3 regions of the Pseudomonas sp. gcc21 genome follow, and region 3 is predicted to be linked to each of the others. Evidence: predicted binding sites of a transcription regulator. Region 3 holds the regulator's gene; each other region holds the start of a gene.

Region 1 (7,182 bases), 450 kb from region 3:
GACGCAGCAGCTTGTCGACCAGTGTGGTCTTGCCGTGGTCAACGTGGGCAATAATGGCAATATTACGGAGATTCTCGATCACTATGGACGTCCTGGGAAATGCGCGGCTGTCGGCCGGCTTATAAAAATGAGGGGGGCATTATACAGAGACAGCCGTGACAGTGTATGTTTTTTGAACGAAACACCGTCACAGACCCATTCTGGACTGTCTGTAAGTCTGACTCAGACCTTGGGCAATCGTAGCACACGGATGTTGCCGTGCCCCGCATCAAGCAGGTACTGAGCGTGCAGCTGGCTCATGACACCCTTGTCGCAGTACAGGAGATAAGCCCGCGACGCGTCCAGCCCGGCAAAGCGGCTGTTCAGGGTATAGAACGGCACGTGCATGACCTCAACGCCCGGAATTTGCAGCGGATTGAGCTCCTGCTCGTCCGGCGCACGAATATCCAGGACTACCTGACCCGGCAGCGCCTGGCTGACCAGTTCGACCGCGTCAGCTCCCTCGAGATCCAGCTCAAGCTCGCTGCAATCGCTATACCGCGCGCTCTTCACCGCTTCATCAAGAATGGCGAAATCAAAGCTGGCTTCCGCCTCGGCAACCTTGGCAGGTGAGGTGCGGATCGCCGGATTGACCGAAATGACGCCGCAATATTCCGGCATGCTGCTGGAGAAGGCTTCGGTGCCAATGCGCCGGGCGGTGTCAATGATATCCATCTTGCTGCTGGTGATAAGAGGACGCAGAACCAGCAGATCACTAACCTGATCGATAACCGCCAGGTTGGGCAACGTCTGGCTCGCGACCTGTGAGATCGCCTCGCCGGTCACCAGTGCGTTCAGGTCCAGGCGCCAGGCGATACGGTTTGCCGCCCGCAACATCATGCGCTTGAGCACAACGCCCATCTGGCTGTTCTCGACGTTCTGTAGGAGCTCTGCCACCACCCCCTCGAAGGGTACGCTGATAAAACGCAGGCGATGGCTCGCCGCATACCGCTCCCACAGGTAGTGAGCCACCTGTCTGACGCCCAGCTCGTGCGCGCGTCCGCCGAGGTTGAAAAAAACGAAATGCGGCAGCAGTCCGCGCTGCAGCATCTGGTAACTGGCGACAGTTGAGTCGAAACCGCCGGACAAAAGGCTGAGCACCGGCTCAAGCGTGCCCAGCGGAAACCCCCCCATCCCCTCGTGACGAGCCTGGATCAGCCAGATGCGGTTATCCCGCACATCCAGCTTGACCTCGACATCGGGCGCCTTGAGCGAAACGCCTGTCGCACCGCAGCGCGCCATGAGCTGCTCCCCGACAAGCCGAGCTACATCCTGCGAGCTGAACGAATGCCGGCCTACGCGCTTGCAGCGCACAGCAAAGGTCCGCCCGCGGACCTGATCGCCGAAACTGGCGACGCACAGTTCGGCCAGCTCATCGAGTGTCTCCAACGGATAGTCACGCACCTCGAGTATGTGGGCGATACCCGGGGTATTGCACAGGCGTTCGATGCAGCGCTGCTGCACAGAAGGGTCATCGCCGAGCACGACCTCGAGACTGTCCCAGGAACCACCCACCTTCACGCCCGGATCAATGGCGGTGAGCAGCACGCGCACGTTGGTCTTGAGCTGATGCACGAAGCGCTTGCGCACCTGGCGAGTCTTGATGGTTATTTCTGGGAAGAACTTGATGATCAGTTTCATGAGCGGCGACAACCAGGCAAAGCGCAGCATTATACGCCTATACCGGTTGTGAAGGGCCGAGCTGTATAATCTGCACCAAATTTGAGCACTAACGTGGTTTACTGCACTCTAATTGCGCAGCGCAACGGCGCCCTGCTGCACCACAAGTCGCTATATAGCTCTATCGTGCCCATTTCAGCGCGGCTTCGATATGGCATAGCTTTTGCTAACCTGTACCTCAGCGGATGCGGGAACTGAATTCCGCTCGAATTTGAAGATCCGGGCTAGCCGCCCGGGCAAATGTTTCTTTGGAGGAAACCATGTCGAAAGCGATGCAACTGATCCAGGAATTTGACGTGAAGTGGGTCGACCTGCGCTTCACTGATACCAAGGGCAAGCAACACCACGTGACAATGCCGGCCCGCGACGTCAAGGATGATTTTTTTGAAGAAGGCAAGATGTTCGACGGCTCCTCCATCGCTGGCTGGAAGGGAATCGAAGCTTCCGACATGATCCTGATGCCCGATGACGAAACCTCGGTTCTGGACCCCTTTACCGAAGAACCGACGCTGATCATCGTCTGCGACATCATCGAACCTTCCACCATGCAGGGTTACGAGCGCGATCCACGCAGCATCGCCCGCCGCGCCGAAGAATATCTGAAATCCACCGGTATCGGTGACACTGTCTTCGTTGGCCCGGAACCTGAATTTTTCGTCTTCGACGAAGTGAAATTCAAGTCCGATATGTCCGGCTCCATGTTCAAGATCTTTTCCGAACAGGCAGGCTGGAACACCGATGCGGACTTCGAGACCGGTAACAAGGGTCACCGCCCTGCCACCAAAGGCGGCTACTTCCCGGTTCCGCCGGTTGATCACGACCACGAGCTGCGTACCGCCATGTGTAACGCCATGGAGGAAATGGGCCTGGTCATCGAAGTACATCACCACGAAGTCGCCACCGCCGGCCAGAATGAGATCGGCGTACAGTTCAACACCCTGGTGCACAAGGCTGACGAAGTTCAAACCCTGAAATACTGCGTGCACAACGTGGCCGATGCTTTCGGCAAGACAGCGACCTTTATGCCCAAGCCGCTATACGGCGACAACGGGTCTGGCATGCACGTGCACATGTCCATCTCCAAGGATGGCAAGAACACCTTCGCAGGCGAAGGCTATTCCGGTTTGTCCGATACTGCCCTGTACTTCATCGGCGGCATCATCAAGCACGGCAAGTCGCTGAATGCCTTCACCAACCCGTCGACCAACTCGTATAAGCGCCTGGTTCCGGGCTTCGAAGCACCGGTCATGCTGGCCTACTCGGCCCGCAACCGTTCCGCCTCGATCCGGATTCCCTATGTTTCCAGCCCCAAGGCGCGCCGTATCGAAGCCCGCTTCCCGGATCCGGCTGCCAACCCCTACCTCGCCTTCTCTGCACTGTTGATGGCCGGCCTGGATGGCATCCAGAACAAGATCCACCCCGGCGACGCTGCGGACAAGAACCTGTATGACCTGCCTCCGGAAGAAGCACAGCAGATCCCGCAGGTATGCGGCAGCCTGAAGGAAGCACTCGAAGCGCTCAGCAGCGACCGCGAGTACCTGACCAAGGGCGGCGTATTCACCGATGAGCTGATCGATGCCTTCATCGAACTCAAATCGGCTGAAGAACTGAAGGTGCGTACCTTCGTTCACCCGCTTGAGTACGATCTGTACTACAGCGTCTGATTGACCGTTGATTAGAAGAAGGGCGTCCGTTGGGACGCCCTTTTTTTTCGTCTGTCCGCAACTGAGACATAGCAACTTGCCAGCCACTGCGCGGGATGCAACTCTTAAGCTCTGTTGCCGTTGCAAAACGGCCCCGTCCCTTCGGGTTGTACGGCACATGACCGAGACACGCCCAAGGGCAATCCACAGGAGTAAAGCAGCATGGTTCGCATATCGATTCTGGCCAGCATGGTCTTGCTGGTGCTTTACGCGGGCAGCCTTTCAGCCCAGGTCTTTTCCTGGACTGACGAAAACGGCAATCGCGTTTTTTCCGATCAGCCTCACCCGGACGCAGACAGCATTGACCTGGGGCCGGTGAATACCATCGAGCCACCTCCAGCCTCGACGATGGAATGGCAGGAAAACGACCGGGACCCTTCCCGTTCATCCGGACAGCAGTCCCAGATCGCTTACCAGCGGCTGGCGATCACCTCGCCTGGAAACGATCAGGCTGTTCGCGCCAACGACGGCACCTTGAGCCTTACTGTCGAGACCGACCCACCGCTCAGCGGCAACCACCTGCTACGTGCCGAAGTGGATGGCAGCCTCGCCAGCGAACCGGTGCCCGGAAACGGCAATGCGACCCATCAGCTGCAGCTCAATGAGCTGGATCGGGGCAGCCACGCGATCACCGCTGTCGTCGTCAACGTTCGAGGCGAAGTCATCCAGCGCAGCAAGCCGCTTCAGATCCACATCCAGCGCACCTCGTTGAACCAGCCGGGTCGCGCCAGTGCCAATCAGGCGCCCCGCGCTCCCGCCGCACCGCGCGCACCCAACGTCCCTGCTCCCAGCCGGTCTGGTAACTGATCCGCTCTCCCTCCGTTACCGTGCGCACTGTTTTGGTGCGCACTGGTAACATAAGTGCCCACCTCAACGGCAATGCCGGCGGCTCACGCCTCACCCAGCCGCGTGACGTGCGGAGTTCTGGTGCGCTCTCGCCCATTCAGGCGAACCGCTAGAAAATCAGCAGCCCCATAGATGGGCCACGCGGAAGATAATGATCTCAAATGAGGCCCGCCCTCGCTTTTAATGCCCTCATTTGTGAGTAGCGCTCCCGGCTGGTTCGCTTCTTGCATTTAACTTATCAAACCTTTGGGGACCACTATGCTGCCGAACCGGATTCAGATTCTCGAGAACCTCACCACCGCCGTCGTATTGTTGGACGACCAGCTGTGCCTGGGTTATCTGAACCCGGCTGCGGAAATGCTGCTGGAAGTAAGCGGTCAGCGACTGCAGCAGCAACCTGTAGGGGACTTCTTTCACGACCGCGCCTCGGCCCTGGCCTCCCTGCATGATGCGCTGGACAACATGCACGCTTTCACCAAACGTGAGGCGCAGCTCAGCCTGAACAACGGCAACAGTCTGGTCGTGGACTACACGGTGACGCCGCTTGCGGCGGCCGGACATAACTGGATCCTGATGGAAGTGCATCCGCGCGACCGCTTGCTGCGTATCACCAAGGAAGAAGCCCAACTCGCCAAGCAGGAAGTCACCAAAGTGCTGGTACGCGGCCTCGCCCACGAGATCAAGAACCCTCTGGGTGGCATCCGAGGCGCTGCGCAGTTGCTGGCGCGGGAACTGCCCAACCAATCGCTGCGTGACTATACCGACGTCATCATTGAAGAAGCTGACCGTCTGCGCAATCTGGTCGACCGCATGCTGGGCCCCTACCGACCGCCGAGCCTGCAACCGCTGAATATCCACGAGATAACCGAGCGGGTCGCCCATCTGATACAGGCCGAAACACACGGGCGGATCGATTTGCAGCGGGATTACGATCCGAGCATTCCCGAGCTGATGGGCGATCGCGAGCAACTTATCCAGGCAGTGCTCAATATCGTGCGCAACGCGATGCAGGCGATCACCGAAAATAGCCAGGCTGAACGAGGCCGCATCATCGTGCAGACCCGTGCGCTACGACAGTTCACCATCGGTCACAAGCGCCACCGGTTGGTCTGCCATCTGCGAGTCATTGATAACGGGCCGGGTATTCCCCCTGCGCTGCTCGACAGTATTTTTTATCCCATGGTCAGTGGCCGTCCCGATGGCACCGGATTGGGCCTTTCCATCACGCAGAACATCATCAGCCAGCACCAGGGGCTGATTGAATGCGATAGCTTGCCCGGTCACACCCAGTTCAACCTTTTCCTTCCGCTAGAACAACACCCCGGAGACTAATGCATGAGCCGAGCCGAAAACGTCTGGATTGTTGATGATGACCGCTCAATACGCTGGGTTCTGGACAAGGCCCTGCAGCAGGAAGGAATGGAGCCGGTCTGTTTTGACAGCGCCGATAGCGCTCTGGCCAAGCTGTCGCGCCAGCATCCGGACGTGTTGATCAGCGACATTCGTATGCCCGGCACCAGTGGCCTGGATCTGCTGGCACAAATTCGCGATCAGCACCCTAGAGTCCCGGTGATCATCATGACGGCGCACTCCGACCTCGACAGCGCCGTGGCCTCCTACCAGGGCGGTGCGTTCGAATATCTGCCCAAGCCCTTCGATGTCGATGAAGCGGTGGCGCTGGTTCGGCGTGCCCTCGCCCACAGCCGCGAGCAGCAGAGCGCTGCCCAGGAAACCGCTCAGATGCGCACACCGGAAATCATCGGTGAAGCGCCGGCAATGCAGGAGGTCTTCCGCGCCATAGGTAGGCTGTCGCATTCGAACATTACCGTGCTGATCAACGGCGAGTCCGGCACCGGCAAGGAGCTGGTCGCCCATGCCCTGCACCGGCACAGCCCGCGCGCGCGTAACCCGTTTATCGCCCTGAACATGGCAGCGATACCCAAGGACCTGATGGAGTCGGAACTCTTCGGCCACGAAAAGGGCGCCTTTACCGGCGCAGCGGTGCAGCGCAGGGGGCGTTTCGAGCAGGCGGATGGCGGCACACTATTCCTCGATGAGATCGGCGATATGCCGGCCGAGACTCAGACGCGGTTATTGCGTGTGCTGGCCGATGGCGAGTTTTATCGCGTCGGTGGCCACACTCCGATCAAGGTCGACGTACGTATCATCGCTGCTACACATCAGAACCTCGAGGGTCTGGTACAGACCGGTAAATTCCGTGAAGACCTGTTCCACCGCCTGAACGTTATCCGTATTCATATTCCGAAGCTCGCCGAGCGCAGTCAGGACATACCCACATTGGCGCAGCATTTCCTGGCCCGTGCCGCGCAGGAGCTGTCTGTTGAGCCCAAAGTGCTCACGCCCCAGACCCAGGAATACCTGAGCACCCTGCCCTGGCCGGGCAACGTTCGGCAGCTGGAAAATACCTGTCGCTGGATCACGGTGATGGCATCAAGCCGTGAAGTCCTGATTGAAGACCTGCCGCCGGAGATGCTTACCCAGCAGCAGGACACCGCCGCCGGTGACCATTGGGAACTCAGCCTGCGCAACTGGGCCGATCAGGAACTGGCTCGCGGTGTAACCAATCTGCTGGATGCGGCAGTGCCGGCATTCGAAAGAATCATGATCGAAACCGCGTTGAAGCATACCGCTGGCCGACGTCGCGACGCCGCCCAATTGCTTGGCTGGGGGCGCAACACCCTGACCCGCAAGATCAAGGAACTGGGCATGAACAGCGAAGGCGCGGAAGAAGAAGAGGTGGAATAGCCGTTGATGGTGGAGCGATAGATATCTAACGATGCTGCAACCGCAGGCGCGGCCGACTATTCGCATGAGCAACTTGCCGCTGGCGTCCGCCGGCACATACACTGCCGGCCAATCCTGCCACCTGACCTGATACGCCAGCATGTTCCAT
Region 2 (7,182 bases), 1.9 Mb from region 3:
CTTGCATGCCGGCTGTATCGACCAGCACCATGCGCTTGCCGGCAAACTCCTTGAGCACATCAGTCAGACTGTTCTGCTCATCAACCACCCGCACCGGTACATTCAGAATACGTCCAAGCGTACGCAACTGTTCATGCGCGCCAATCCGGAAGGTATCCATGGTGACCAGCGCAACATGCTGACTGCCGTGTTTGAGCACATACCGTGCTGCCAGCTTGCCGAGACTGGTGGTCTTGCCGGCGCCTGTCGGGCCAACCAGCGCAATCACACCGTTCTGATCGATCAGTTCGTCCCGGATGACCGGAATGCTATGAGACAGATGCGCCAGCAGCATGCGCCAGGCCTGACGGATATCGGTCACATCAGCCACTTTAGCCATCAATTGCTTGCTCAGCCCTGCCGGCAGGCCGAGCTGGGTAAGCCGACGCCACAAGCTGGCCTGATGGGGATTTTGCTGATTGATCTGCCCCCAGGCCATGTTGCCCAGCTGGGTCTCGAGCATTTCACGCAGGCCTGCCAGTTCGGCGCGCATTGCACCGATACCGCTTTCCCCAACCTCTGCTTGTGGAGCTGTGCTCACACGGGCTTGCGGTGGGGCCTCAGCGGCGTGTTCGTTCTGCAGCCGTGCCAGCAGCTGCTGCGCAACGGGCGAGCCCTGCTCAACAGCCTGACGCATGGCTTCGCCGAATAACTGGCGGTTGACCTGGGGGCCGTCTGCAGACTGCCCGCCTTCGGCCAGCTGGGCACGCGCCTTGACGATGCGCTCCTGGGTTTTCTTCAGTTCCTGATCCAGGCCAGGTGTGGGTGGGGTCACGCGAGGCGCCTCATAGTCCAGCGCCGCTGTCAGTTCCACGCCGCCGGCGACCCGGCGGTTAGCGATGATGGAGGCGTCCGCGCCCATTTCGTCGCGCACCAACTTCATCGCCTGACGCATATCAGCGGCAAAGAAACGTTTTACTTTCATGGCTGACCTCACCTGTCCTGGTACTGACTATTCATTGTTGGCCCACCGTCGCAACGATGGTGACCTGCTTGCTGTCCGGTATTTCCTGGTAGGACAGTACATTGGCCGCTGGCGCCGCATAGCGAACGAACTTGGCCATCATCCCGCGGATCGGTCCGGCTACCAGAACGATGGCTGGCTTGCCCTGAACCTCCTGCCGCTGTACCGCATCTGCCAGTGACCGCTGCAGCTTCTCGGCCATGCCCGGCTCGAGCATGACGCCTTCTTCCGCGCCTTGCCCCGCCTTCTGAACACTCTGTAGCAATATCTGTTCCAACCTGGGCTCAAGCGTGATCACAGGGAGCTCGGCGTCAAGCCCTACAATGCTTTGCACGATGGAGCGGGATAATGCGACCCGCACAGCGCCGATCAGGGCGCCAGTATCTTGACTCCGCCCCGACTGGTTGGCGATGGCTTCAGCGATGGTCCGGATGTCACGTACCGGCACCTGTTCTTCCAGCAGACCCTGCAGCACCTTGAGCAGACCAGACAGCGAGATCATCCCGGGCACCAGCTCTTCGGCCAGCTTCGGCGAAGCCTTGGCCAGCACCTGCAGCAGTTGCTGAACCTCTTCGTGACCAATCATCTCGTGGGCATGCTTGTGCAGGATCTGGTTAAGGTGGGTAGCAACCACGGTGCTGGCATCGACCACCGTGTACCCCAGTGACTGGGCCTGATCGCGCTGCATGACCTCAATCCACACCGCCTCCAGGCCAAAGGCCGGATCCTTGCCCGCGATCCCCTTGATCTCACCGAATACCTGACCCGGATTGATCGCCAGCTCCTTGTCCGGATAGACCTCGGCTTCTGCCACCCCGACGCCCATCAGCGTCACGCGGTAGGCATTCGGAGCGAGATCGAGGTTGTCTCGGATGTGTACCGAGGGCATGAGGAAACCCAGATCCTGCGACAGCTTCTTGCGTACACCCTTGATGCGCGCCAGCAACTGCCCACCCTGGTTGCGGTCCACCAGCGGAATAAGGCGATAGCCGACCTCAAGACCGACCATGTCAACCGGCGTCACGTCTTCCCAGCCGAGTTCGCGGGTCTCAGGGCGCTGCGTTGCCGGCACCTGGGATTCCTTGCGCTCTGTTTCGGCAACCTCTTCAAGCTTGGCTTTCTGCTTCTGCGCAATCCAGTACGCACCGGCAGCAGCCAGCGCGCCCAGACTCAGAAAGGACACATGCGGCATGCCTGGGATCAAGCCCATGAGCACCAGAATCGCTGCGGCAATCCCCAGCGCCTTGGGCGAGGCAAACATTTGACGCTGCACCTGCGCGCCCATGTCCTCTGAAGTCGAAACGCGGGTCACCATGATTGCCGCGGCAGTGGACAGCAACAGCGAAGGAATCTGCGCAACCAGGCCATCACCGATGGTCAGAAGCACGTAGATGCGCCCAGCGTCAGCGAACGACAATCCGTGCTGGGCCATGCCGATGGCCAACCCGCCGATGACGTTGATGAACAGAATCATCAAACCGGCTACGGCGTCGCCACGGACAAATTTGCTGGCACCATCCATCGAGCCGTAGAAGTCAGCTTCCTGGGCTACTTCACTGCGGCGTAGCTTGGCCTGCTCCTGATCGATGATGCCGGCATTCAAGTCCGCATCGATGGCCATTTGCTTGCCCGGCATGGCATCCAGGGTAAAGCGTGCGCTCACCTCCGAAATGCGACCAGCGCCTTTGGTGACGACCACGAAGTTGATAATCATCAGGATGGCGAAAACCACCAGACCAACCACATAGTTACCACCGATCACTACTTCGCCGAAGGCCTGAATCACCTTGCCCGCTGCATCTCCACCTTCGTGTCCGTAGAGAAGTACAACCCGGGTCGAGGCTACGTTCAGCGCCAGGCGCAAAAGCGTGGAGACCAGCAGAATGGTCGGGAAGACGGCAAAGTCCAACGGGCGAAGCGCATAGGCGCAGACCAGCAACACCACCAGCGACAGCGCGATGTTGAAGGTAAAAAACACGTCCAGAAGAAACGGCGGCACCGGCAGCATCATCATGCCGAGCATGACCAGCAACAGGATTGGCACGCCGAGGCTGCCATGGCGCAGCCCAGCCAATCCGGTTCGCATGTTGCTCATCATCTGGGAACGATCCACTGCCATGCGCTAGCGCTTCCTGAACAATTAATTGACGCTGAAAAGGGTGTGACAGACCCTTACGCAAGAAGCGTTCCAGTTGAGAACAGTGTCGAGCTTACGGAATATGAACCAACCGACTAAAACCGCGTCCTAGCAGTGATAATGTTGGCTCATGACATCAAAATCACATTCTCGGCAAGGTAGCGACCAAAACGGCATACGCCGACTGGAATAGAGAAAGTAGATGCGCTTAATACCCAAAACAGTACTCGCCTGCGTGACGCTGAGCGTTGCAGGCTGCGTAACCACGCCCGGGCAACAGACACCGTTGTCCAAGCCGGCCGAAGTTATTGCAGAACAGAAACAGAACCTGACGGACTTCATCGATGGAATGAACGCCTCGGAAGAGGCTCGTACGCAGGAAGTAGACAAACTGCTGGCTCAGCCAAGGATCGATCCGCTTACGGATTATCTGGCGGAACGTCCTATTGATCTTCGATATATTCCGCACCGCCAACGCGTCGCCAGGGAACGGGACAAGCGTTGTGACGAGGTCGGTGAACGCTACGCCGATATGGCTCCTACTGTCGAAAACCTGGCCCAGCTGAAGGAGCTATACAGCCACTCCTGCTACGCCCAGGTCAACGCGTTCGAGCGGCGCGTAAATAAAGCCCTCGCCAAGTACAGTCCGGCCCAGTCCTATAGCCCGTTCCCGCCTTTTATGGTCGGTCTCGTTTCGGCAATATCCAAAGTGACGGATCCGCAGCCGGAAGCAAAACAGCCTGACGCCAGGGACGGTTCGAGCAGTCGAGCCGCAGCCAAGCCGCCCGTCAACGAGGCCGGCATGCAGGTCAGCAAGGCCACCGAGCAACCCGCCGGGGCATCCGACAATTCGGCCGCTGCGCGCGCCCCTATTGCCGAAACACGTACAGCCTCTACAAGCACCACTGAAACGGTAGCGCGCGCCGCCGAAGCACCGCCATCTGCCACATCTGAAACGGAACGCAAACAGGCCGGGGCTGAATCCGCTGCATCCAGGCCGCAGGTGGCAGCTGCCACTCAGCCCGCGCCAGCACCTGCACCAGCCACCACCGCAGCGCCCGCCGCAAAGCCCGCGTCAACATCCAAACCCGGCTCTACGCTCGACAAGGATAGCCGCAAACACGCCAATAACTGCTACCTGCTGTTCGCCATCCGTAACTATCAGGAGGCGCACGGCGCCTGCCTGTCGGCTGCCCGTGCCGGCGATGCCAAGTCGCAGCATCATATCGCCTCGCTGGCACGTATCAGTAATGAAGCCGATGCTGCTGTTCATTGGTCAAAGTTGTCCGCCGAGCAGGGGTATGGTCCCGGCCAGCTATTGCTGGCTGATCTTTATACCAAGGGTGAAGGCGCGGTACGCGACGAGGCGCGCGCGCTTGAGCTGGTTGAACAGGCCGCAAGCCAGGGCCTGGCCGAAGCGCGTTTCCGCGCCGGCCAGGCTTACCTACAAGGCAAGGGCACGGAACCTGACCAGGCCAGGGCACTACAACACCTTGAGCAAGCTGCAGCGCAGAACCATCTGGCAGCCCAGCTGGCCCTGGCCGAGCAGTACAGCTCCGGTGCACAACCCAATGCCAGCAAATCCAGAGAGTGGCTCAAGCGAGCCGCTGCCCAACAATCTGCCGAGGCACAGTACACACTCGGTCTGAGCTACGCCCAGGGTACCCCTGACGGCCAGGAAGCGCTTGAAGCGTACGTCTGGCTCAGCAAAGCCCTGCTCAATGGCGAAACCCGCGCGCGGTCCCACCTTGAGCGGATCGCCAGATCCCTGACACCCGAGCAACTCCAGCTCGGGCAACAACGAGTCCAGTCGGACATGCGAGGCAGACGTTCGTGAGAGTCGAAGGAATGACTCCGGTCAAACGGTCCATCATGATAGTTCTCGGGCTTTTGGTCGGCCTTTTCATCATCGGCATGTGGCTCATGTCCAGCCTCAACCTGGACTTTGCCCAGAAAACCATGTCGCAACTGCGCCAGCATCAGATCGCTGACACCTTCCATGCCAATCTGGACCGTATCAATGCACATCACCGGTTGATGGAGCAGAACACCCGCGAGCTGGCGCGCATGGGGCAGCTTTTCGGCAAACAGCAATCCCTGACCGGCCGGCATAACAAGCAGGAATTGGAAGAAGCCCTGGCGCAGACGCTGAATGATGTCGAGGGCGTGAGCGGTGGCGGAATCTGGTTTGCTCCTGACGCCTACCAGCCGGGGCCTTTCGCCGTTTACGGTTTTAAGGTCGGGGATCAGCTGGAAGTGGTAAGCGATGATATCAACTATGCCGAGCGCGACTGGTATGCGCAGATCGAGCCTCCCAATGAGCGTATCTGGGATATGGGAACTCGATTCTACTGGAGCCCCGCCTATTACCACTCAAGCACGGACAAGGTTGTAGTCAGCCTCAGCACGCCGATACGCGATGAACAGCAGCAGGTCATTGGCCTGGCATCCACCGACTGGCGAGCAGATGAGATCATCCGCATGGTCAGCCGCGTGGAAGTCACACCCGGCACCTTCTCCTTCCTGATCGACTCCGACAATCGCAACCTGTCCAGCCTGTCCCGCGCCGATGATGTACGCCGCGCACAACAGCTGATGGACGCCATTTCACGCAGCGAACTACACAAGCAAACCAACAAGATCCAGCCGCCGGATATTCTTTCCAGCCCCTTGATCGCCTCTCCGATGCAGCGCATGACGCTGACGGTGAACGATGAACCCTACGCACTGTTCTTTTCGGAGACCGTCGCGGGTATGGTGTTCGGTATCGGCGTGCCCAAGGCAGAAATAGATGCCGCCATGACACCCATGCGCGAGCGCAATCTGCGTATCGCAGCGATCATCGGCATTATTTTCCTGATACTCGCCGGGCTGGTGCTCTATATCATCGCCGGCACGCTGCGCCAGCTGAGCAATCTGTATACCGACTCACTGACCAGGATGCCGAACCGGGAAAAGTTGCTTGAGGACCTGCGCAAGACCGACTCAGCCGCCCTGCTGCTACTCAATCTGGATGCGTTCAAGCAGGTCAATGATTTTTACGGCCACGAGTGCGGCGACCACGTCATCATCAAACTGGCTGAAGCTTTGCAACGTTTCATGACGAGCCGGGCCGCCTGGCGCAATTGTCAGCTGTACAGCATGCCTGGGGATGAGATGGCGATCGTTATCCCCGGGCACCACGCCCCCGCCTCGCTGCCGCCACGTCTGGAAGAGGTGGCCAAGTTCATCACGCTGATGGATATCACCTGGCAAGGCCATGATATCCCCCTGAACGCTACTATCGGCGCGGCCAGCACGGTACAGCCTGACAATTCACGGATGAACGGCGAACAGTTGCTGCCCTCTGCAAGCATGGCGCTCAAACTGGCCCGTCTCAGCCGCGTCAGCCACTTCGTTTATGATCCGGCTAACCGGGTACGTGAAGGCTATGAGCAGAACCTGATCTGGGCCAATCGCCTGAAGAACGCTCTCGACGAAGGCCGCATCGTTCCGTTCTTTCAGCCGATCCTCGATGTCCGCAGCGGGCGCATCGACAAATTTGAATGCCTCGCGCGGATGATTGACCTCAACGGGCACGCGGTCAGCCCTGAACAATTCCTGCCGATTGCCAAGAAGATTCGCCTGTACCGATTCATCACCCGGGCAATGATCGAACAGTGCTTCCAGCGTTTCGCCAACTGCCGATACGATTTTTCGGTCAACCTGTGCTGTGAGGATCTGCTCGACGCTGAGCTCACCTCGTTCATCCTCGAACAACTGGACGGGAACGAACTGGCTAACCGGGTCATTTTTGAGATTCTGGAATCCCAGGGGATCGAAAACTACAGCCAGGTTCGGGAGTTCATCGACAAGGTGAAAGCCATGGGTGCACGCATCGCGATCGATGATTTCGGCACGGGCTACTCCAACTTTGAACACCTGCTGCGTCTGAATATCGATCTGATAAAAATTGACGGCAGCCTGATCAGCCGTCTCGACGACAGCGAAGATGCGCTGACCCTCACCCGAGGCATCGTTCAGTCGGCCAGGGAAATGGGCG
Region 3 (7,182 bases):
TATTCAGAAACCGATTTCGGCCGGGGTGAGTTGGGCGAGACAAGGCGTTATACTCGCGGCCTGACCACACCAAGACGCAAACCATATGTCCGAATTCGACTTCATCGCCTCAGCACAGCGCACCATCAGCATGGAGCGCGACGCCGTAAATAGCCTGCTGGGTAGACTGGACCAGCATTTCAGCCGCGCCTGCCAGACTCTGTTGGACTGCAAGGCGCGCATAGTCGTCACAGGCATGGGCAAATCCGGCCACGTCGGCCGAAAGATGGCCGCCACGCTTGCCAGTACCGGCTCGCCGGCTTTTTTCGTGCACCCAGGCGAAGCCAGCCACGGCGACATGGGCATGATCACCCGTGAAGATGTGGTCATAGCTCTGTCGAATTCAGGCAACACCGCCGAGCTGGTTACCCTGCTGCCACTGATCAAGCGCCTCGGCGTGCCCATGATCAGCATTACCGGCAATCCAGATTCCACACTGGCACGCGCCGCAGTGGCCAACCTGCATACCGGTGTGGAGATGGAAGCCTGTCCACTCAATCTGGCACCGACCTCGAGCACCACCACTGCCTTGGTAATGGGTGATGCGCTGGCGATTGCCATGCTTGAAGCGCGCGGCTTCAGCGCTGAAGATTTCGCCTTCTCTCACCCCGGCGGCGCACTTGGGCGACGCCTGTTGCTCCTGGTCGACGACATCATGCACGCTGGTGAGCGTATGCCGATGGTCACACCGGATACACGCCTACGTGATGCGCTTCTGGAAATGACCCGCAAGGGCCTCGGCCTGACCGGCGTCGCCGATGAGAGTGGTGCGCTGATCGGGATATTCACCGACGGCGATCTGCGTCGCACACTCGATCACAACGTGGACATACACAGCGCCAGTATCGCCAGCGTCATGACCCCACGGGCCAAAACCGTGACACAGGGCGCGCTGGCTGCCGAGGCGCTGAAAGTAATGGAGGACGCCAAGATCAACGGGCTGTTCGTCGTCGACGAGGCAGGCAAACCGGTTGGCGCTCTGAACATGCATGACCTGTTACGTGCAGGAGTCGTATGAATCAGCCCCCTGAAATGCATTTGTTTGAACGGGCCCAGGCCATACGCCTGGCGATCTTTGATGTCGACGGCGTATTGACCGATGGACGGCTGTACTTCATGCCGGACGGCACCGAGTTCAAATCCTTCAACACGCTGGATGGCCACGGCATCAAAATGCTCATCGCCTCGGGTGTCGAGACTGCAATCATCAGCGGACGCAACTCCCCTTTGGTACAAAAGCGCGCCGCCAACCTCGGCATTCAGTATCTTATTCAGGGGCGTGAAGACAAGCTCAACGCCCTGGAAGAACTGCGCCAGCAGGTGCAGCTCAAATATCAGCAGATCGCCTTTCTTGGTGATGACCTTCCTGATCTGCCGGTCATGCGTCAGGTCGGGCTCGGCATGGCGGTAGCCAGCGCCGACTCTTTCGTACGCGAGCACGCACACGGTGTTACGCGCAATGCCGGCGGGATGGGCGCTGCGCGCGAATTTTGCGAATTCATCATGCGCGCCCAGGGCACGCTCGATGCCGCGCAGGCTGCTTACCTGTGAGCTTCAATCCGCCTCGTTATCTGGTAGTAGGCGCCATCGTCGGCCTGGCGCTGGCGATCGCCCTGGCGATGGGCTACTGGAACATTCGACCCGGCAGCTTCACTGAAACGGTGCTGGTGGATGATCCAAACCAACCCGACTTTTTCATGGAAAACAGCCAGATCACCATGCTCAATCCCGATGGCACGGTGCGCTATGAACTGACCAGCCAGCGCGCCACGCACCTTGCCAACGAGGACAGCACCCGACTGGAAGCGCCAAATCTCCTGTATTTCCGTGCAGACGAACAAGAGCCCTGGTTAGTAACCTCACGAACCGGGTGGATCACCGAAGGCGGTGACCGGGTTCAGCTGAACGACGATGTATTGCTCAAACAGGACATACCCGATGAGCCGATATCGCAAATGACCACATCGGCGCTGACGGTATTTCCTGCGAGGGATTACGCCGAGACCGATCAGGACGTTAGAATCGAAGCAGTCAGCGGCGTTACTACCGCCACTGGCATGCATGTCTATTTCCAAGACGGCCGCATGCAGCTGCTGTCCAACGTAAGAGGCCTACATGAGGTGCGTTAAACCCCTGGCGCTTGTTGCCCTGTTGCTTGGCCCCTGTTTTCAGGCAGCTGCCCTACCTGAAGACAGCAGCCAGCCCATTCGCATTCAGGCCAATACTGCCAACCTCGATGACCGGCAAAACGTCGCTGTGTATACCGGTGACGTCATCGTGACCCAGGGCAGCATGCGGCTGACCGGTAATGAAGTAACCCTGACCACTGACGCCGAGGGCGAGGTCCGCAAGATTGTCAGTGTGGGCAACCCCGCGACGTTCAAGCAGACGCCCAACCCCGGCAAAGGCCCAGTCAATGCACGCAGCCGCACCATTGAATACTTTGCTGCCGAGGAACGGGTGGTGCTGATCACCAATGCTCATCTCGACCAGGACGGCAACACCTTCGAAGGCGAGTACGTGACCTACAACGTCGCGGAAGAAGTAGTCGATGCCGGGCGTCCTGGCGGCGATGCCGAACAGCCCGAGCGCATCGAAATGGTGATTCAACCGCGCAATCGCAAGCCCGCGCCGGAGCCGGCCACCGATGATTAAGCTACAGGCGCACCATCTGGCCAAAGCCTACAAATCGCGCAAAGTGGTGCGGGATGTCTCCCTGTCGATCACCAGCGGCGAAGTCGTGGGTCTGCTGGGGCCTAACGGTGCAGGCAAAACGACCTGCTTCTACATGATCGTTGGGCTAGTGAAAGCCGACGAAGGAAAGATCCAGATCAATGGAGTAGATGTAACGGGCCTGCCCATGCATGGCCGCGCCCGCCAGGGCATCGGCTATTTGCCTCAGGAAGCGTCGATCTTTCGCAAACTGACCGTGGGCGAAAATATCATGGCAATTCTCGAGACCCGCAAGGACCTCAATCGCAAGGGTCGCGAAGGCAAACTGGAAGCCCTCTTGCGTGAGTTCCATATCCATCACCTGAAGGACAGCAAGGGTATGAGCCTGTCCGGCGGTGAGCGCAGACGAGCCGAAATTGCCCGGGCGTTGGCCACCGAGCCCCGTTTCATTCTGCTTGATGAACCGTTTGCAGGGGTCGACCCGATATCGGTCAACGATATCAAGCAAATCATCCAGCACCTCAAGGACAAGGACATAGGCGTTCTGATCACGGATCACAACGTCCGTGAAACGCTGGATATTTGTGACAAGGCATACATCGTCAACGACGGACACATCATCGCCGAAGGAGATGCGGAAACCGTGCTATCCAATCAATTGGTGAGGGACGTCTACCTCGGTCACGCCTTCCGTCTATAAAAGCCGCTTGGCTTCAGGCATGATCTTAAAGGCAAAGCGCCACGGCGCTTTCACGGTTCTGATTCAGCGCACAAGGTAGTTCACCGGAAAATGAAACCAACGCTCGTCCTCAAGATGGGGCAGCAGCTGACCATGACGCCTCAGCTGCAGCAGGCCATCCGTTTGCTTCAACTTTCCAGCCTGGATCTTCAGCAGGAGGTTCAGGAAGCGCTCGAAGCCAATCCGTTGCTTGAAATGGCGGATGATGGCGATGACGATTTTTCTGGCGATACCAGCAATAACGCGTCCGATCACGATGACGCCCCGGCGGTCACCCTGCCCGAGCCCGTCGCGCTTGATGCCATCGAACAGCACGGCCAGGCGCAGGAAGAAGGTAGCTGGAACGAGCAGATACCCAACGAACTGCCCGTCGACACCCAATGGGAAGACGTTTATCAGACCTCAGCCAGCTCGCTGCCCAGTAACGATGACGAAGACTGGGACTTCACCTCGCGCACCGGCACCGGCGAAACCCTGCAAAGCCACCTTGAATGGCAGCTGAACCTGATTCCCATGTCCGAAACGGATTATCAGATCGCCGTAGCGCTGATCGATGGGATCAACGCTGACGGCTATCTGCAGGAATCGCTGGAGGACATCCTTTCCTCCCTCGACCCTGAGCTGGAAGCAGATCTCGACGAAGTCGAAATGGTGCTTCACAGACTCCAGCAGTTCGAGCCGGTTGGCGTGGCTGCCCGTGACTTGCGCGAATGCCTGCTGCTACAACTACGCCAGTTACCAGCTGACACCCCCATGCTCGAGCAGGCCCGGCGGGTGGTCGACAATCACCTTGAACTGCTCGGAAGCCGCGACTTCACCCAACTGATGCGCCGTTCGAAGCTGAAAGAAGATCAGCTGCGCGACGCCATTGCGCTGATTCAGACGCTCAATCCCAGGCCCGGTTCGGAAATCGCCTCCGGTGAGGCCGAGTACGTTATTCCGGACGTCATCGTGCGCCGCGACAGCAACCGCTGGGTGGTCGAGCTGAACCAGGAATCGGTACCCAAGGTGCGGGTCAATAACACTTACGCCTCCATGGTGCGCCGCGCCGATAGCAGTAACGACAACACCTACCTGCGTAATCATCTGCAGGAGGCGCGCTGGTTCATCAAGAGCCTGCAGAGCCGCAACGAGACGCTGATGAAGGTCGCTACGCAGATCGTCGAGCATCAACGCGGATTCCTCGAGCATGGCGAAGAGGCGATGAAGCCACTCGTGCTGCATGACATTGCCGAGGCAGTCGGCATGCATGAATCGACAATATCGCGCGTCACCACGCAGAAGTTCATGCACACCCCGCGCGGAATATTCGAACTCAAATACTTTTTCTCGAGCCACGTAAGCACCAGCGAAGGTGGCGAGTTTTCATCAACCGCCATCCGCGCGCTGATCAGAAAACTGGTTGCGGCTGAAAACCCGAAGAAACCATTGAGCGATAGCAAGATCGCTGGTTTACTGGAGGAACAGGGTATTCACGTGGCCCGCCGGACTATTGCCAAATACCGGGAATCACTCAACATCGCTCCTTCGAGCGAACGCAAGCGACTGGTTTGACAGTATAAGGAATCAAAGTGGCACCACCGGGTGATCGGGTTCACCCAGTAACATAAAGCCAATCAGGAGAAGCCGTATGCAACTCAATATCAGCGGTCACCAACTCGAGCTCACTGACGGATTACGTGATTACGTCACTGAAAAAATGGCACGCATCGAGCGGCATTTCGACAAGATTACGAACGTCCAGGTCATCCTTGAAGTTGAAAAACTGCGCCAGAAGGCCGAAGCCATTCTTCATGTTTCCGGGGGGGAGGTGGTCGCCAATGCAGAACATACTGACATGTATGCGGCAATTGACATGCTGATCGACAAGCTTGATCGCCAGCTGATCAAGTACAAGGAAAAGAACCTCAATCGCCTACAAGGCGTCAACGACCGCTAAGGCCAACAACGCCGCGTGACCATGCAAATAAACCATATCCTGACCCCCGAGCGCACCTTTGCAGGTGTGCAGGGGGCATCCAAGAAACGTGTGCTGGAGCTGATCGGCAAATTGGTCTCCCAGCACACCAACCTGGATCCCGACGCGATTTTCGAAAGCCTGGTTGCCCGGGAGAAACTCGGCTCGACCGGATTCGGACATGGCATAGCCATTCCCCACTGCCGCATGCCTGGATGCACGCAAGCGATAGGCTCACTGTTACAGCTCGACAGCAAGATCGATTTCGACGCCCTGGATGGCGAACCGGTCGACCTGATATTTGTGCTGCTGGTGCCGCAGGAAGCGACTGAAGAACATTTGCAGATTCTCAAGATGCTTGCAGAGAAGCTCGACCAGCAAGCGCTGCGAGAAGCCCTGCGCCAATCACCCGATGCCCAGACTCTCTATGAAGTGATGGTCGGCACCGACGAGGGGAGTTAACGAACCATGCGCCTGGTTGTGGTCAGTGGCCGGTCCGGCTCCGGCAAAAGTACCGCACTGCATCTGTTGGAAGACAACGGTTTCTACTGCATCGACAACCTGCCCGCCGGGTTGCTTCCCGAACTGGCCAGACAGGCCAACGACACCGACCAACATCTGCCGAAGGTAGCGATCAGTATTGATGCGCGTAACCTGGCGAGCGACCTCGAGCGCTTTCCCGAGATATTACAGAGGGTACGCGATACCGGTATTCGCTGTGATGTGCTGTTTCTCGCGGCTACCGACGAAGTGCTTATCAAGCGCTTCTCGGAAACGCGCCGCAAACACCCGCTGACCGATGAAAGCAAATCCTTGGGCGAAGCCATTGCGGCGGAGCTGCGCCTGCTCGAGCCGATCATCGACCTGGCCAATCTCAAGATCGATACCAGTCATCTGACCTTGTACCAGCTGCGCGATCTGCTTAAACAACGTCTACTCAGCAGCGACGGTAATGCCCCCTCGGTACTGATCCAGTCGTTCGGATTCAAACGTGGCGTACCGGTCGATGCTGACCTGGTGTTCGATGTGCGCTGCCTGCCCAACCCTTACTGGAAAGCCGAGTTACGCCCGTTTTGTGGCAAGGACAAGGAAATCTGTGATTACCTTGAAGGGGAGCAGGAAGTTCAGGAGATGTATCAGGACATTTACAATTTTCTGGCGAAGTGGCTACCCCGCTACGCTGCCGGCGAACGCAGCTATATGAGCGTCGGCATTGGCTGTACCGGCGGGCATCACCGCTCCGTTTATATTGCCGAGCGCCTGGTCCGGGAGCTGAGCGCGCATACCCCCAACCTGCAAATACGACACCGCGACCTGCCCTGACATGCCAAAAGCCAACCTCGAGATCATCAACAAGTTAGGTCTGCACGCACGGGCAGCCGCTAAATTCGTCGGTATAGCGAACCGTTATGACTGCGATATCCGCATCGGTTGCAACGAGGATCAGATGGTCAATGGCAAAAGCATCATGCAGGTGATGATGCTGGCTGCTAGCAAGGGTACCGAGATCTGCATCGCCTGCGAGGGCCAGCAGGCTGACCAGGCCATGCAAGAGCTGACGGCACTGGTCAACAACTACTTTGAGGAAGGCGAGTAGCCGAAACGCGTACTACTCACCACCCACTGTCATGCCATCCACTAGCCAGCTGCCGGTCAGATAATTACCGCGCCGTTCTTCATCCGCACCAACACAGCGCAAATTGGCGAACATGTCCCGCAGATTGCCGGCAATAGTCACTTCCTTCACCGGGAAAGCGATCTCACCGTTTTCGAC

What was found. The regulator sigma-54, encoded in region 3, starts transcription at its own class of promoters, with help from an activator protein. The targets are predictions, from matches to a motif close to ANTGGCATNNANNTTGCTNT.
Region 1: a site for sigma-54 is predicted at 1,870-1,889, ahead of glnA (glutamate--ammonia ligase). Genes of this name have one in related genera too.
Region 2: a site for sigma-54 is predicted at 3,177-3,196, ahead of flhA (flagellar biosynthesis protein FlhA). Genes of this name have one in related genera too.

The regions. Positions count from the first base shown of each region.
Region 1 covers NZ_CP051625.1:3,208,059-3,215,240, reverse strand. The annotation lists gene typA (translational GTPase TypA) at 1-82, opposite strand, end outside; gene thiI (tRNA uracil 4-sulfurtransferase ThiI) at 223-1,680, opposite strand; gene glnA (glutamate--ammonia ligase) at 1,980-3,383, shown strand; gene HG264_RS14765 (DUF4124 domain-containing protein) at 3,585-4,229, shown strand; gene glnL (nitrogen regulation protein NR(II)) at 4,527-5,600, shown strand; gene ntrC (nitrogen regulation protein NR(I)) at 5,604-7,034, shown strand; gene trmL (tRNA (uridine(34)/cytosine(34)/5-carboxymethylaminomethyluridine(34)-2'-O)-methyltransferase TrmL) at 7,174-7,182, shown strand, end outside.
Region 2 covers NZ_CP051625.1:1,586,957-1,594,138, forward strand. The annotation lists gene flhF (flagellar biosynthesis protein FlhF) at 1-964, opposite strand, end outside; gene flhA (flagellar biosynthesis protein FlhA) at 996-3,116, opposite strand; gene HG264_RS07360 (tetratricopeptide repeat protein) at 3,343-4,977, shown strand; gene HG264_RS07365 (EAL domain-containing protein) at 4,974-7,182, shown strand, end outside.
Region 3 covers NZ_CP051625.1:3,660,770-3,667,951, reverse strand. The annotation lists gene HG264_RS17070 (KpsF/GutQ family sugar-phosphate isomerase) at 86-1,057, shown strand; gene HG264_RS17065 (HAD family hydrolase) at 1,054-1,590, shown strand; gene lptC (LPS export ABC transporter periplasmic protein LptC) at 1,587-2,168, shown strand; gene lptA (lipopolysaccharide transport periplasmic protein LptA) at 2,155-2,694, shown strand; gene lptB (LPS export ABC transporter ATP-binding protein) at 2,687-3,412, shown strand; gene HG264_RS17045 (RNA polymerase factor sigma-54) at 3,503-5,005, shown strand; gene hpf (ribosome hibernation-promoting factor, HPF/YfiA family) at 5,082-5,390, shown strand; gene ptsN (PTS IIA-like nitrogen regulatory protein PtsN) at 5,412-5,870, shown strand; gene rapZ (RNase adapter RapZ) at 5,877-6,731, shown strand; gene HG264_RS17025 (HPr family phosphocarrier protein) at 6,733-7,005, shown strand; gene pmbA (metalloprotease PmbA) at 7,018-7,182, opposite strand, start outside.